Regions from separate parts of the Methylorubrum populi genome, predicted to be linked through region 1. Evidence: predicted binding sites of a transcription regulator. Region 1 holds the regulator's gene; the other holds the start of a gene.
What was found. The regulator PhoB, encoded in region 1, activates phosphate uptake and scavenging genes when phosphate is short. The targets are predictions, from matches to a motif close to TGTCATNNANCTGTCAT.

Region 1 (7,790 bases):
GCGTGCCGAACCTGCCGGTGATGATCTACCAGTTCGCCCTCTCGCCCTATCCGAACTGGCAGAGCCTCGCCTGGTCGGGCGCGCTTCTCATCACCGTCACCATCCTCGCCCTGTCGGTGGTGGCCCGCTTCGTGATCAAGGACCAGCGGCCGCGCTGAGCCTGCTGGGACAGACCTCCTACCGACGAGAGATCCGATGAGCGCCTCCCCCGCGATCCGAAGCCAGTTCGAGGGCCGCAGCCCGGCCGACGTCAAGGCGCCTGTGCGCATCGCCGTCAAGGACCTCAACTTCTACTACGGCAGCTTCCACGGCCTGAAGGACATCAACCTCGATTTCCGCGACCGGCAGGTCACGGCGCTGATCGGGCCGTCCGGCTGCGGGAAGTCGACGCTGCTGCGCACCTTCAACCGCATCTACAGCCTCTATCCGGAGCAGCGCGCCGAGGGCGAGATCCTACTCGACGGGCAGAATGTCCTCGACTCCAAGGTCGACCTCAACGAGCTGCGCTCGCGGGTCGGCATGGTGTTCCAGAAGCCGACGCCCTTCCCGATGTCGATCTACGACAACGTCGCCTTCGGTCTGCGCCTCTACGAGAAGCTGCCCAAGTCCGAGCTGGACGGGCGCGTCGAGGAGTCGCTGCGCAAGGCGGCGCTCTGGGACGAGGTCAAGGACAAGATGAAGCAGCCGGGCACCGGCCTCTCCGGCGGCCAGCAGCAGCGTCTCTGCATCGCCCGCACCGTGGCGCAGCGCCCGGAGGTGATCCTGTTCGACGAGCCGACCTCGGCCCTCGATCCGATCTCCACCGGCCGCATCGAGGAACTGATCGAGCAGCTGCGTACCGAGTTCACGATCGTTATCGTGACCCACAACATGCAGCAGGCCGCGCGCATCTCGCAGTTTACGGCGTTCATGTATCTCGGCGAGCTGATCGAGTTCGACGCGACCACGAAGATCTTCATGAACCCGGCCAAGCGGCAGACCCAGGACTACATCACCGGCCGCTTCGGTTAAGCCCGGTCGCGACTGCATAGCCGTCGCGACCCACCCCGCGTCCTCGTTTCGACGCTCTCTCTGGCGCCGTACCGGTGTCCACCTCGACGGGAGAGCGCTCTCGTCCGACTGCCTGATCGGGAAATTCGCGACATGGCCGAGCACATCGTCTCCTCCTACGACACCGACCTCGAGAACCTGCGCCGCTCGATCGCCGAGATGGGTGGCGTGGCCGAGAAGATGATGACGGACGCCACGGAGGCGCTGGTGCGCCGAGATACGACCCTGGCCCAGGCCGTGATCGTCGCCGACAAGCGCCTCGACACGCTTCAGCGCGAGATCGAGGAGCGCTCCGTGCTCCTCATCGCCCGGCGCCAGCCGCTCGCCATCGACCTGCGCGAGACCATCTCCGGTATCCGCGTCTCGGGTGACTTGGAGCGGATCGGCGATCTCGCGAAGAACATCGCCAAGCGCGTCGTCGCGATCAGCGATCAGGCGCAGCCGCAGAAGATCGTGCTCGGCGTCCAGCACATGAGCGACCTCGTGCAGGAACAGCTCAAGGACGTGCTCGACGCCTATGCCAGCCGCGACGTGACCGCCGCTCGCGAGGTGTGGGAGCGCGACAGCGCCATCGACGCGCTTTACAATTCGCTGTTCCGCGAACTCCTGACTTACATGATGGAGGATCCGCGCAACATCTCGTTCTGCACGCACCTCCTGTTCTGCGCCAAGAATGTGGAGCGCATCGGCGACCACACCACCAACGTCGCCGAGACGATCGAGTACCTCGTGACCGGTGAGACGCCGGCCGGCGAGCGGCCCAAGAACGACGCTTCGAACTATGCGACGGTGACGCCCGGCGCCTGACGCCGAAAGGCGCTCGGGACGCGAGAGGCGTCCGACAGACGCTTCCGGCGGGTCACTTGAGGGACTCGGCCGGGCGCGAGTATGGAAAGACGGACGATGACGAGTGCGCGCATCCTGATCGTCGAGGACGAGGAATCGCTGACGACGCTGCTGCGCTACAACCTCGAGGCGGAAGGCTTCGCGGTCGATGTCGCGGTCCGCGGCGACGAGGCGGATCTGCGCCTGCACGAGATGACGCCCGATCTCGTCCTGCTCGACTGGATGGTGCCGGGGCTCTCGGGGATCGAGCTGTGCCGGCGCATCCGGGCGCGGCGCGAGACCGAGCGGCTGCCGGTCATCATGCTGACCGCACGGGGCGAGGAAGCCGACCGCGTCCGTGGCCTGTCGACGGGGGCCGACGACTATGTCGTCAAGCCATTCTCCGTGCCGGAACTGCTCGCGCGCGTGCGCGCCCTGCTGCGCCGCGCTAAGCCCGCCCACGTCGCCGACATGCTGGTGGCCGGAGATATCGAGCTCGACCGCGTCAGCCATCGCATCCGCCGCCAGGGCCGCGAGATCCATCTCGGGCCGACCGAATTCAAGCTGCTCGAATATCTGATGCAGAGCCCTGGCCGGGTTTTCTCCCGGGAGCAATTGCTCGACGGCGTCTGGGGCCACGACGTCTACATCGACGAGCGCACGGTCGACGTCCATGTCGGTCGCCTGCGCAAGGCGATCAACCGCCCACGCCAGAGCGACCCGATCCGCACCGTGCGCGGCTCGGGCTATTCATTCGACGAGATGTTTGCGGGAGCGGAGTGATCTGCGTCCGCTCGCTCGGAACGGGCACCCTTATTTCGCCCCGCGCGGGCGGCTCACCCGGATAATGTGGCCGGCGATGACCGATGAGGGCATCCGACGCCATCGCGGCGCGTCGCGCCTGAAGACGGCAACGCCTGCAGGCGGGCCAGCACGGCGCGACGACGGCCTCAAGGCCGTCGATCCGTCTCCCCGCGCGGGCCGATAAACAGTGGCGCGGTCCTCGCAGAAGCCGCGCCGACCTACGCGATCTCAGCGGAAGCCGGCGACGCGGCGGTCGCGCTTGCGCTCCGCCGCCGGCTGATAGGCGACTTGCGCATGCTGGGTGCAGTAGGGCAGACCCGTGATTGCCCGGGCGCCGCAGAAGCGGAATTCCGGTGAGGTCGGATCGCCCATCGGCCAGCGGCACATGGAGTCGCGCAGGTCCATGATGGTGACCCGCTCTGAGACGGCGAGCGCCACCGGCTCCGGTGCGGGCGCGGGCGGCAGCGGAAAGTCCGGTGCGGGACGGTGCGCCACGATTGCGGGCGGCTCGGGAAGCGTCGGCTCCTCGACCACCACCGACGCGATCTCGACTTCGGCGGCCAGATCATCCTTGCGCCGCCCCTGGGCCGAGGCCGGGCCGATCGGTTTGACGCGGCCGGCAAGACCCAAACGGTGGACCTTGCCGATGACGGCGTTACGGGAGACGCCGCCGATCTGGAGGGCGATCTGGCTGGCGCTCAAGCCATCATCCCACAAGCGACGAAGCAGCTCGACGCGTTCATCCGTCCAGCTCGGGACCGCTTCCGTCATTGCCCCCTCCACGTCGAAACGTCCTTTTGTACGCAAAACCGACCGACCGCGCGGCACCATAGCCGCGCGGAGCGACAGCAAACCTCGCCAGGACCCGCAATCCGGCCCTGCACATGTCGGTTAACAGACGCCAAAACTCCGGTTGGCGACGCTGTGGAGACTACAAGACAGCTCGGCCGCGGAGCAAGGGTCACCGTGTTTCAAAGGCCGGTTTCCACCGCCAATCCGACTTTCGCATCGATGGTCCGGACCCGCTTCGGCGCCGTCGCGATCCAGCCGGCAGAAATCCGTCAACGCATTGCGTAAAATTGCTCTTTTCCGGATGCTTCGATCGTCCGAGCGCTGCGGCGGCGGGCCTTTCGAGCGGCCGCAGAGGCCGTGAGAGCGCGCCGGTGCCTCCCTGGGCAGCCGCCGAAAAAGATTGTCGGGGCCGGGGTGATCACTATGTGTCGATCGTCATCTGCGGGCCCGACGCCTGTGGACAAGCACTCTTGAGCGGATTTGGGAGATCGCATGCGACTGCGCCTCGCGCCGGCCCTGTTCCTTCTCGCCGCCCTGCCCGGCTCCGCGCTCGCCGCGGGGCCGACCGCTCCGGTCCCGGATATGTCCGCGATCCGGCTGACCAATCATCGGGCGGTCTACGATCTGTCGCTGGCGCGCTCGACGGGCACGCGGGCGGTCGAGGGCGTCCGCGGGCGCATCGTCATCGATTTCTCGGGCGATGCCTGCCGCGGCTACACCATGCAGACGCGCCAAGTGACGATGATCGAATCCGGCGAGTCCGGTGACCGAACCTCCGATCTGCGCAGCACGACCTTCGAGAACGGCGACGGCAGGAATTTCCGCTTCCGCACCACGACCATCCTCAACAACGCACCGTCGCCGGCGGTGGACGGAACGGCCGAGGCGGCCGACGCCCTCAAGGTGAAGCTGAAGGAGCCCAAGCGCGACCAGTTCCAGACAGAGGGAACGGTGCTGTTCCCGATCCACCACATGATGCGCCTGATCGAGGCGGCCAAGGCGGGCGAGACCACCGTCGCGGCCAAGGTGTTCGACGGCTCCGACGACGGGCGCAAGGTCTACGACACGCTGGCGATCATTGGTCGCCCCAATGCGTCACCCGCCGCCGACACGGAGCGCGATAAGCCGCTGCGCGAGAGCGACCACGCCGGCATGCGGCGCTGGCCGGTCACACTGAGCTACTTCACCCCCGGCGAGGGCGAGCGCACGCCGATCTACACCCTCACCTTCGACCTCTACGAGGACGGGGTGAGCGGACGGCTGCACCTCGATTACGGGGACTTCGCCATCGACGGCAACCTGACGAGGCTCGACCTCGCCAAGGCCGATGCGAAGGCCGAGGCGGCCTGCCGGAAGTAGCACCCGGCCGCGCGGTAGGCGCGCCGGCGGACGCGGCCGACCACTCGATCGACTGGATCGAGCCGTCATCGACGGACGTTCTTGCTCCCTCAGTCCCGAGCGGCGACGGACGCATGTCGAGACAGGGCAGACCTGAGGCGGAGGCTGCGGCGCCTGCCTACGACGACCGCCGCCGTTCCGGTTCTCCGGTGAAGGCGAGACCGCGCTGGATCGCGGTGCTGCCGAATTTTTCGCGCAGCCGGTCGAGCGCCGCCTCCCGGCGGGCGACACGCTCGATGCCCTGGTCGGCGAGGTCGCCGCGGTCGGCGTGGATCGCGCCGCACAGATCGCTGCCGCCGATGCCGATCAGCCGGAAGGCGGTGCCGTCGCAGGCCGCCCGTAGCATCGGCTCGCCCGCGTGGAACAGCCGGTCCGCGAGCTGCGTCGGCTTGAGGCCGCCGCGGGTGCGGGTGCGCAGCCGGAACCGGGCATCCTTGAGCTTCAGCGTGACGCTGCCGGCGGCGAGCTCCGACCGCTTCAGCCGCGCCGAGACCTTCTCGCACAATCGCCACAGGATCGGCCGCAGATCCTCGAACCGGGCGAGATCGGTCGCGAAGGTCGTCTCAGCCGAGACACTCTTGGCCTCGCGGCTCGGACGCACTGGCCGCCGATCCCGGCCGGCCGCGAGGTCGATCAGGCGTGACGCCTCGCGGCCGAGCGCGGTCTGGAGCCGGGCCGGGTCGGCCCGCAACACGTCGCCGACGCGATAGATGTTGAGCGAGGCGAGGCGATTGCGGGCGCTCTCGCCGATGCCGGGCAGGATGCCGACGGGCTTGTCGGCGAGGAAGGCGGCGGCCTCCTCGCCGGCGATGATCGAGAAGCCGCGGGGCTTGTCGAGGTCGGAGGCGATCTTGGCCAGGAACTTGTTGGCGGACAGCCCGACCGACACGGTGATGCCGATCTCCGCTTCGACCCGCGCGGCGAAGCGGGCCAGCGTCAGCGCCGGGCTCGTGCCGTGCAGCCGCTCGGTGCCGGCGAGGTCGAGGAAGGCCTCGTCGATGGAGACGGGTTCGACCAGCGGCGTCAGCGCCAGCATCATCGCCCGCACCTCGCGCCCGACGCGGGCGTACTTCTCCATGTCGGGGCGCAGCACGGTGGCATCGGGGCAGCGCTTGAGCGCCTCGAACATCGGCATGGCCGAGCGCACGCCGGAGATTCGCGCGAGGTAGCAGGCGGTGGAGACGACGCCGCGGCGGCCCCCGCCGATGATGAGCGGCCTGTCCCCCAGGGAAGGGTCGTCACGCTTCTCGATCGCCGCGTAGAAGGCGTCGCAATCGACATGGGCGATGCTGAGGGCGTCGCGGGCCGGGTGGGCGAGCAGGCGCGGCGAGCCGCAGCCGCGGCAGCGCAGGGCGCCCTCGGCTTGCATCGTCAGGCAATCGCGGCAGAAGGGTCTCACATCGAAAACCTTGCCCGGCCTTCCGGGCTTTCGCGGGCGAGACAGGTTGTACGAATGTCCGGGGCCGCCGACCAGGGTTCTCCCGCGCGCCATCCCAAGCCGAATCACGATCGGTCTGCGGTCCGCGTCCTCGTGCTCGGCGGCACGACCGAGGCCAGCACGCTCGTCACTCGGCTCGCCGGCGAGACGGATTTCGCGGTGACGCTCTCGCTCGCCGGCCGCACCGCCGCGCCGCGGCCCGAGCCGGTGCCGATGCGTGTCGGCGGTTTCGGTGGTGCCGACGGGCTGGCCCGATGGATCGCCGAAAATGGCATCCGGGCGGTGATCGACGCGACCCATCCTTTCGCCGCTCGGATCTCGGCCAATGCGGCCGCGGCCTGCCGGGCCGGCGGCGTGCCGCTGCTCGCGGTACGCCGGCCGGCCTGGGAGCGGCAGCCCGGTGACGATTGGAGCGAGGTTCAAGACGTCCCGGCCTGCGTCGCGGCGCTCGGGCCCGCGCCGAGACGGGTGTTCCTCACCATCGGCCGGCAGGAAGTGTCCGCCTTCGCGCGCGCGCCGCAGCACGCCTACATCGTGCGCACCATCGAGCCGGTCGGTGACGCGCTGCCGGTGCCCAACCTCGTCGCGGTCAGTGCCCGCGGCCCCTTCACGCTGGAGGACGAGATCCGCCTCATGCGCGAGGCGGATATCGAGGTTTTGGTGACCAAGAATTCCGGCGGTGGGGCGACCTATCCGAAGATCGAGGCCGCGCGGCGGCTCGGTCTACCCGTCGTGATCGTCGCCCGCCCTGCCCTGCCGGAGGTTGCCGCCGTTCCCGATGCCGCGGGGGCGCTGCTCTGGCTCAAGTCCAGTCTACTCGGACAACGCCTCGACTAGAGCCGTATCCGACCTGATTGCATCAGGCCGGCGTCTCTCGCTCATTGTTTTGGCGCGCCTTCTTTCGACGAACCGGTGACCACTTCGTCGGAATGCGCTCTAGATCCGGCTCGACGCGGCCCGGCGCCGGTGCCATGGCAGCGTCATGCCCGCGCCTGACACGAGGAACCGCCGATGACCCGCGCCCTGATGATCCAGGGGACCGGGTCCGATGTCGGCAAGTCGCTGCTGGTGGCCGGCCTTGCCCGCGCCTTCACCCGGCGCGGCCTGACGGTGCGCCCGTTCAAGCCGCAGAACATGTCGAACAACGCCGCCGTCACTGCTGATGGCGGCGAGATCGGCCGGGCCCAGGCGTTGCAGGCCCGCGCCGCGCGGGTCGCGCCGTCCGTCCACATGAACCCGGTGCTGCTCAAGCCCCAGAGCGATGTCGGCGCGCAGGTGGTGGTGCAGGGGCGCATGATCGGCACCGCCAAGGCGCGCGAGTATCAGGCGTGGAAGCCGCGCCTGATGGCATCCGTGCTCGACAGCTTCGAGCGGTTGCGTTCGGAGGCCGACATCGTACTCGTGGAGGGCGCGGGCTCGCCGGCCGAGGTGAACCTTCGCAAGGGCGACATCGCCAATATGGGCTTCGCCCGCGCGACAGGGA
Region 2 (7,790 bases), 2.1 Mb from region 1:
AACTGTTCGGACGCGATGCCCTGCGCCTGCTGTCCTTTGCCGGCGAGCGGCGCCTTCTGGAGGAGGGCGAGCTGTTGTTCGCCCGCGGCGAGCCGTCCGATGGCGGCTACATCGTCATGTCCGGCTCCATCGCGCTGACTCCGACACGGCACGACGCGCCGCCGGTCACGGTCGCCCGCTCCGGTGTGATCGGACGCAACGCCCTGTTCCGGCAGGTCGCGCGGCCGGCCGATGCCCGCGCGCGGGAGGCCACGGAGGTGATGCGCGTGACCCCCTCGCTGATGAGCCGCGTCCTGCGCGAGTTTCCCGAGGCGGCGGCGGCGATCCATGACGGCATGGCCGAGGAACTTTTGAGCCTTGTCCAGGGCCTGTCCGTCGTGCGGGAACGGCTGGCGGGCCCCGCGCCACGCAAACGGTGACAGGACCGGGCGGCTTTTGTAAGCACGACCACCTTTCGTGCCGTCTCGAGACGCCGGCCCGGTCGCATCGGGTCGGCGTCTCCAGGTTCTTGTGTAAACGTGCAGTCTCCGGGCGAACCGGTCGCCGCTTCGTCGGAATGCACTCAAGTCCGGAAAGTCCCGATGTCACACGCCGATCTCGAAAAGACCATCGAAGCCGCCTGGGAGGAGCGTGCGGGCATCTCGACCGCGACCACCGGCGCCGTGCGCGAGGCGGTGGACGAGGCCTTGAACCTGCTCGATTCCGGCCAGGCCCGCGTCGCCGAGAAGGCGGGCGACACCTGGCAGGTCAACCAGTGGCTCAAGAAGGCGGTGCTGCTCTCCTTCCGCCTCAACGACATGGTGCCGATCGAGGGCGGCCCCGGCTCCTCGTCGTGGTGGGACAAGGTGCGCTCCAAGTTCTCCGGCTGGACGGATGCCGAGTTCCGTGCCGCGGGCTTCCGCGCCGTGCCGGGCTGCTTCGTGCGCCGCGGCTCCTACATCGCGCCCGGCGCGGTGCTGATGCCGAGCTTCATCAATCTCGGCGCCCATGTCGGCGAGGGCACCATGGTCGACACCTGGGTGACGATCGGCTCCTGCGCCCAGGTCGGCAAGAACTGCCACATCTCGGGCGGCGCCGGCATTGCCGGCGTGCTGGAGCCGCTCCAGGCCAACCCGGTCATCATCGAGGATAACTGCTTCGTCGGCGCCCGCGCCGAGGTCGCCGAGGGCGTGATCATCGGCGAGGGCTCGGTCCTGTCGATGGGCGTCTATATCGGCGCCTCGACCCGCATCATCGACCGTACCACCGGCGAGACCTTCTTCGGACGCGTACCGCCCTACTCGGTGGTGGTGTCGGGCACCACCCCCGGCAAGCCGCTGCCCGACGGCACCCCCGGCCCGGGCCTGTACTGCGCCGTGATCGTCAAGCGCGTCGATGCCGGCACCCGTGCCAAGACCGGCATCAACGAATTGCTGCGGACCTGATGGCATCGGCCAGCCCGTCGGTCGCGACCCGGACCCTCGACCTCACCGTCGTGGGGCACCGGGTCGCGACGCCCTGCGCCGAGATCGGGGAGGGCGCGCCGGCCCTGCTCCTGCCCGCCCTCTCCTCGATCTCGGCCCGAGAGGAAATGCTGCCGCTGGCCCGGGAGCTTGGCGGGACCTATCGCTGCCGCGTGCCCGACTGGCCGGGCTTCGGTGCGCATCCCCGCGCGCGGCTGCCGCTGAACCCGGCCAACCTGCACGCCTTCCTCGATGCGCTGCTCGCGGCCGCGCCCGGCCCCTACGCGCTCGCCGTCGCGGCGGGGCATGCCGCCCCCTATCTCGTGGCCGCCGCGCGCCGCCATCCTAGCGCCTTCGCGCGGCTCGTGCTCGTGGCGCCGACCTGGCGCGGGCCGCTGCCGACCGCCCTGGGGCCGGAGCGCGCCGCGTGGTTCGGCCGGATCCGCCGGGCGGTCGAGATGCCGCTCCTCGGCGAGGCGCTCTACCGGATCAACATCAGCCCCCCGATCATCGGGCGGATGATGCGCGCCCATGTCTATGCCGACCCGGCCCATGTGACGCCCGCCGTTGTCGCCGCCAAGCACCGCATCACCCGGCAGAGCCAGGGCCGCTTCGGCACCGCGGCCTTCGTGACGGGCGGCCTCGATCCGGCCGCCTCGCGCGAAGATTTCCTAGCCCCCTTCGGCGACGGCCTGCCGCCGGTGCGGGTGCTGCGCCCCGACCGGGCGCCGCGTCGCTCCGGCGCCGAGATGGACGCCCTGATCGCCACCGGCCGCGTCACGGCCGTCCCCGTGCCGGGGGCGCTGAGCGCCCACGAGGAATTTCCAGGCGACGTCGCTGCCGCGATCCGGGCGGCCTGATCCGGACACGAGGACGGATCGGATGGACTTCGTATGACAGGGTGAACGGACTGTGACGCATCTGTCGCATGTCCCTTCTAGACAGGTCCGAGGCGTCGGTTCGAGACTGATGCCCGGTCCCCTCCCCGCCGTCCCGATCCTTCGCTGCGGCGCCTGAAAGCTGCCTTTCCGATGTCCCGCCCGACCCCCGTGCCGGTGCGCCTCGCCGCCCTGCTGACGCTGATCCTCGCGACCGGACCGCTCCAAGCCGTAACCGCCCGCTCCCAGCCGTCGGGATCGTCCAGCCCGGCGGTCGCGGCGCCCTCGCTGGAGAGGGACAAGCTCACGTCTGCCACTCCGAAGGGCTACCTCAGCGAGGAGGCGACGCCCAACCTCGCGGCGATCCTGCCGCCGCCGCCCGCCGGGCACTCGCCGGCGGAAGCGGCGGACCGGGCGATCTACAATGCCACGCGGGCTTACCAGGGCAGCGCGCGCTGGGCGCTCGCCACCAACGACGTCGCCGATGGCGGTGCCGCGCTTCTGGAGGATTACGCCTGCGTCCTCGGCCAGCGCATCGACCAGACGCGCGTGCCCGACCTGATGCGCCTCCTCGATCGGGCCCGCATCGACGTCGCCCGCGCCACTCGCGTGGCCAAGCGGCGCTATCGCCGGCTGCGCCCCTTCGTCGGCAACGAGGCGCCGATCTGTGTCGCCCGCACGCGCGAGCTCGCCGACAGCTTCAGCTACCCGTCCGGTCATGCCGGGCAGGGCTGGGCCTATGGAATGATCATGGCGAGCCTGATGCCGGAGAAGGCGACGCAGTTCCTGGTGCGTAGCCGGCTCTACGGCGAGAGCCGGGTCGTGTGCGGCGTTCACTGGCTCAGCGACGTGGAGGCCGCCCGCACCGGCGCCTCGGCGCTGATGTCGGTGCTGCTGGCCGATCCCGACTTCCGCGCCGATCTGGAGCGGGCCCGGACCGACCTGAAGCGTGCCCTGAACGGGGAGGGGGCCAAGCCCGACCCCGCCATTTGCGCCCGCGAGGATGCCGCTGCCCGCCAGCCGCTGCTCTGATACGGTGTCCGCCTCGATCGGACGGAACTACCGATCGGCCCGCCCGCGCGCCGCCTGAGCGAAGTCCGAAGCCGTCCTCCCCGAACGGATCAGCCGAATTCGGCGGGGAGAGACCGGCGCCTCACCGCTTCCAGACGCCGAGCCGTTCGGTGCGGGCGTGATCCTCGGCCGCGGCGAGATCCGGCGTCGCCTCGGACGAGGCGCGGCCGCCGCCGTTGAACAGCACCACTTCGGAGAGGTCGCGACCCTCGACGGTGCAGATATAGGCGCTGCTGCCGGGGGCCGGCTGGCAGGTCACCGAGCGCTTGCGCAGGTACTTGCTCAACTCGTCGGCTTGACCGCCGCGGACCCACTCGACGCCGAACAGGCGCACGACCTTCCCGCCCACCCGCAGCGTCGCCGTATCGATCACCTCCGGCACGCCGACGAGGGCGTTGGCCCCCTTGCGCGGCGGCTCCGGTTCCGGCGGACGCTCGGTTTCCGCGGGCGGCATCTCCGCGGATGCGTCGGGGGCCGGTTCCTCGCCCGAAGCGCGATCCGAGGCGGGCGGCGAAGCGGAGGTCGACGCGGGCGGCGATCCTGCCGGCGCCGTTTGCGGCGCCTGAGGCTCGGCGGTCTGCCGAGCGGGACGCCCCGAATCCCCCGTATCGTGCCCGCTCAGAGAGAGCGCAGCGACGAGACCCGCGCCGGCCAGGGCGCCGAGCGTGATCAGCGCGACCGGGCGACGGCTGCCGGCGGCGAGCGCGTCCTCCGTCAGGTCGCGCAGCCGCGTGGCGGTTTGACGGGGCTGGATCCCGCTCGCCACACGCCGCCAGCTCTCCTCGACGCGGGTGCGCGCCTCGGCCAGGCGCTCCGCCGCGTTCGGGCTGGGCTCCGTCGGATCGACGGCGGCTTCGACCGGCGCGGGCCTGGGCCGCGCCTTCAGACGCTCGGCGAGCCGGCTGCGCCAGCCCTCGACGGTCTCGCTCGCGGCGCTGGCGAGCGCCCGGCTGCGCTCGGCCGAGCTGCTGGCCAGGGAGCGGGCCAGCGCCGATTGCGTCTCCACGAAGCGGGCACCCGCGGCCCGCACGTCGGCGATCGTGTCGCGGGCCGGCTCCGGCTCCGGCTCGGGGGCAGGGGGGAAGAACAGCGGGGCGTACTGCTCGCGAAGCTCCTCGACGAGGTCGTGCAGGGTCAGCGGCACGCCGGTTCCGGCCTCGCCCCGCAGGCGCACCGCACCTGTCCGGTCGACGATCCGGTAGCCGGGCACGCCGTCGGCGGGCTCGACGAAGCCTTCGGCGATCAGCGACAGCGTCCGTCGGGCCACCGGCCGCGCCCCGCGCCGGTCGAGTTCGGCCAGGATCAGCGCGCGGATGCGGCGGTCATCCTCGGAGACCGGCGCTTCGGGTGGCGTCGCCGTCTCGTCCTTGCTCCGGCCCGCGGCCTTTGCCGATCCCTTCACGCGCGCAATGCCCTGTTCTCGATCGTTCCGGAGCGCCGCCCGGCGGCGCCCGTTCGCTGCTTCTTACAGCATGGACCGGCCGGAGTATCCGGTCGATGCGGCGGCGTATCCGGCGTCAGGCCCCCGCCCGGCTGAGGACCCGGCTCGACTCCGAGACGATGACCGGCGCGCCGCCGGCGAAGCTCACCGTCAGCGTGAGTTCGGCGACGCCCTGCGAGCGCGCGCCGCGGGAGGGGCTCAGCGCCGTGAAGTCGTGGACGATGCGCACTTGGCAGGTCGCGCTCGGCCCATCGCAGGCGACCCGTGGCTCCCCTTGCGGCTCGTAGCGCCGCTCCGGCCAGCGCCGGGCGAAGCGCCGCTTCTCGGCGAGCAGGGCGCCGGTCGACATCACGCGGCCGTGGAAGCGGACCGTGCCACCGTAGAAGCGCGGGGCCGAGGCCAGCATCGCGCCGTTGGGCGCGGACACGCTATCGAGATAGTCCAGGCTCAGGCGCCGCGCGGTCACGGCCCAGTCGCCGAAACGCGGATCCGGCTCGCTCCGCGCCATCCGGGCGGGCGGCGGGGCAGGGCGCTCGACGGGGCGCTCGCTCCGGGCGATGTGGGCGGCGCCCTGCTCGCGCGCCCGTTCGCGAATGGCGGCCCGGCGGGCGCGCCGCATCTCGGCGGCACGGGTGCGGTCCTGACGGCGCGTTTCTCGCCGGGCGGAGGGCGCGGCGGCCGACCGGTGCGCGTGGGTGCGTCCATCCGGCTCGGCCTCGAAGCGGGGGCCCGGTTTGACCGCGGGCTTCGCCCGTTCGCCCCCGGCTGCCGAGGGTTCGGATTTTGCCGGTGGATCGACCCAGTTCGAGCCCGACTGAGCCAGGGCGGTTCCGGTGGCGCAGGCCGAGGAGAGGAGAAGGGTCAGGAGCAGGACGGGGCGCATGACGGGACCGATCGGGCGAGCAGGCCTGAAGGTGCCTCACGAAGCGCCCGGCGACCGTCGGCTCTCACCTCGGACGGATGACGGCGGCGGGCATTCCGCGGGAGGCGGTCGGTGGGACGGAACGCGTGACCGCACCGCGACGGTTCCACATGTTCCGCCACCGATCGCGTACCTATACCGAGTCCGGCCCCGTTTGCGACAGGCGCTGCGCCGGAGCGCCCGTTACCCCCGCTGTCCCGCCCCGCAGCGATCCCGGGGCGGGTAAGATTCCCGCACAACCCTTCGCCGCCCGATTTCGCCGCCGGCGTCCTCATGATCCTCCTCTTGCCAACCCGCGGAGAGTCCCCACCTTGAGCGTGGCAGTCCCGACTCCCCCTGCCCTCAGGGCGGAATGGACCAACGCTCCCGGCGGGAACGTCGGGCGGGATTGCGGAGGACGGGTCCGGGCCCCTCTGACGGTCGAGGCGTCGACCGTGATGTCGGATCCCTGTTGACGCTGGCGCGAACGCGGCGCGGAAGCGTGCGAGGATAGGCTTTTGCCGGCCATGGTGGTCTCCCTGTTCCGTCCGGTCACGAGCGGAGCGGCCGCTTGAGCGCGACCGCGAGTCCGAAGAAGCGCCGTGCGCTCCTTCTCGTGAACGGCAAGGCCCGGAGCGGATCCGGACCGATGGACGCGATCCGGACGATCCTGCGCGACGGGGGGCTCGACCTCGTCGAGCCGGAGGGCCGCACCGATTGCAAGGACGAGATCGAGCGTCATGCCGGCGCGGTCGATTTCGTGATCCTCGGCGGCGGCGACGGCACCATGAACGCGGCGGCGTCGGCCCTGGTCGAGACGAAGCTGCCCTTCGGCATCCTGCCGCTCGGCACCGCCAACGACCTCGCCCGCTCGCTCGGCCTGCCGCTCGATCCGGAGGCCGCCGCGCGGCTGATCCCGGCCGCGCCGGAAAAGGCGATCGATCTCGGCTGGGTCAACGGCCACTACTACTTCAACGTGGCGAGCGTCGGCTTCTCGGCGGATCTCGCCAGCGAACTGACGGCGAATGCCAAGAAGACCTGGGGCACGGTGGGCTACGCCATCGCCGCCATCCGCCTGCTGCGCCGCGCCCGCCCTTTCACCGTGACGATCGAGCATGACGGCCGCACCGAGAAGGTGACGACGATCCAGGCCTCGGTCGGCAACGGGCGCCATTACGGCGGCGGAATGACGGTGCAGGAGGACGCCACCGTCGATGACGGACGGCTCGATTTCTACAGCCTCGAGGTCGCCCACTGGTGGCGGCTGATCGCGCTGCTGCCGGCCCTGCGCCGGGGCACCCACGGCAAGGCCGCGGATGTGCGCGCCTTCGAGACCACGGAACTGGTGCTGACGACCCGAAAGCCGAGGGCGGTCAACACCGACGGTGAACTCACCACCTGGACCCCGGCCCATTTCAAGGTCGTGCCGAAGGCGGTGCGCGTGCTCGCGCCGCCGAACGCCGCACCGGGCACCACGAGCCGCTTTCCTCTTCCCTTCTGAACTAACGGACGACGGGTGGACTTCCCCTTGGACAGCCTGCTGCAACTCGCCGCCGATCCGACCGCCTGGGCGGCGCTCGCAACCCTCGTGGTGATGGAGGTCGTGCTCGGCATCGACAACCTGATCTTCATCTCGATCATCACCAACAAGCTGCCGGCCGACCAGCAGAACCGGGCCCGGCGCATCGGCATCGGCCTCGCCCTGATCCTGCGGCTCGCCCTGCTCGGCACCGTGGCCTGGATCGTCCACCTGACCGAGCCGGTCTTCTCGGTGTTCGGCAAGGGTTTCTCCTGGCGTGACCTCATCCTGATCGCCGGTGGCCTGTTCCTGCTGTGGAAGGCGACCAAGGAGATCCACCACAGCGTCGATCCGAACCCGGAGGAGAAGGCGGGAAATCAGGCCGCGATCACCTTCGGCTCCGCCATCGTCCAGATCCTGATCCTCGATCTCGTCTTCTCGATCGACTCGATCATCACCGCGGTCGGCATGACCGAGCACGTGGCGATCATGGTCATCGCGGTTCTGGCCGCGGTCTCGGTGATGCTGCTCGCCGCCG

Region 2: MPPM_RS08805 (acid phosphatase) is a predicted target of PhoB. The motif match lies at 2,354-2,370, and genes of this name have one in related genera.

What each region holds. Positions count from the first base shown of each region.
Region 1 covers NZ_AP014809.1:5,516,353-5,524,142, forward strand. The annotation lists gene pstA (phosphate ABC transporter permease PstA) at 1-158, shown strand, start outside; gene pstB (phosphate ABC transporter ATP-binding protein PstB) at 196-1,011, shown strand; gene phoU (phosphate signaling complex protein PhoU) at 1,144-1,857, shown strand; gene phoB (phosphate regulon transcriptional regulator PhoB) at 1,954-2,658, shown strand; gene MPPM_RS25715 (GcrA family cell cycle regulator) at 2,908-3,450, opposite strand; gene MPPM_RS25720 (cell envelope integrity EipB family protein) at 3,964-4,830, shown strand; gene MPPM_RS25725 (DNA polymerase IV) at 4,988-6,268, opposite strand; gene MPPM_RS25730 (cobalt-precorrin-6A reductase) at 6,323-7,144, shown strand; gene MPPM_RS25735 (cobyric acid synthase) at 7,319-7,790, shown strand, end outside.
Region 2 covers NZ_AP014809.1:1,915,779-1,923,568, forward strand. The annotation lists gene MPPM_RS08790 (Crp/Fnr family transcriptional regulator) at 1-419, shown strand, start outside; gene dapD (2,3,4,5-tetrahydropyridine-2,6-dicarboxylate N-succinyltransferase) at 582-1,424, shown strand; gene MPPM_RS08800 (alpha/beta fold hydrolase) at 1,424-2,302, shown strand; gene MPPM_RS08805 (acid phosphatase) at 2,474-3,352, shown strand; gene MPPM_RS08810 (thermonuclease family protein) at 3,474-4,793, opposite strand; gene MPPM_RS08815 (hypothetical protein) at 4,909-5,715, opposite strand; gene MPPM_RS08820 (lipid kinase) at 6,305-7,234, shown strand; gene MPPM_RS08825 (TerC family protein) at 7,262-7,790, shown strand, end outside.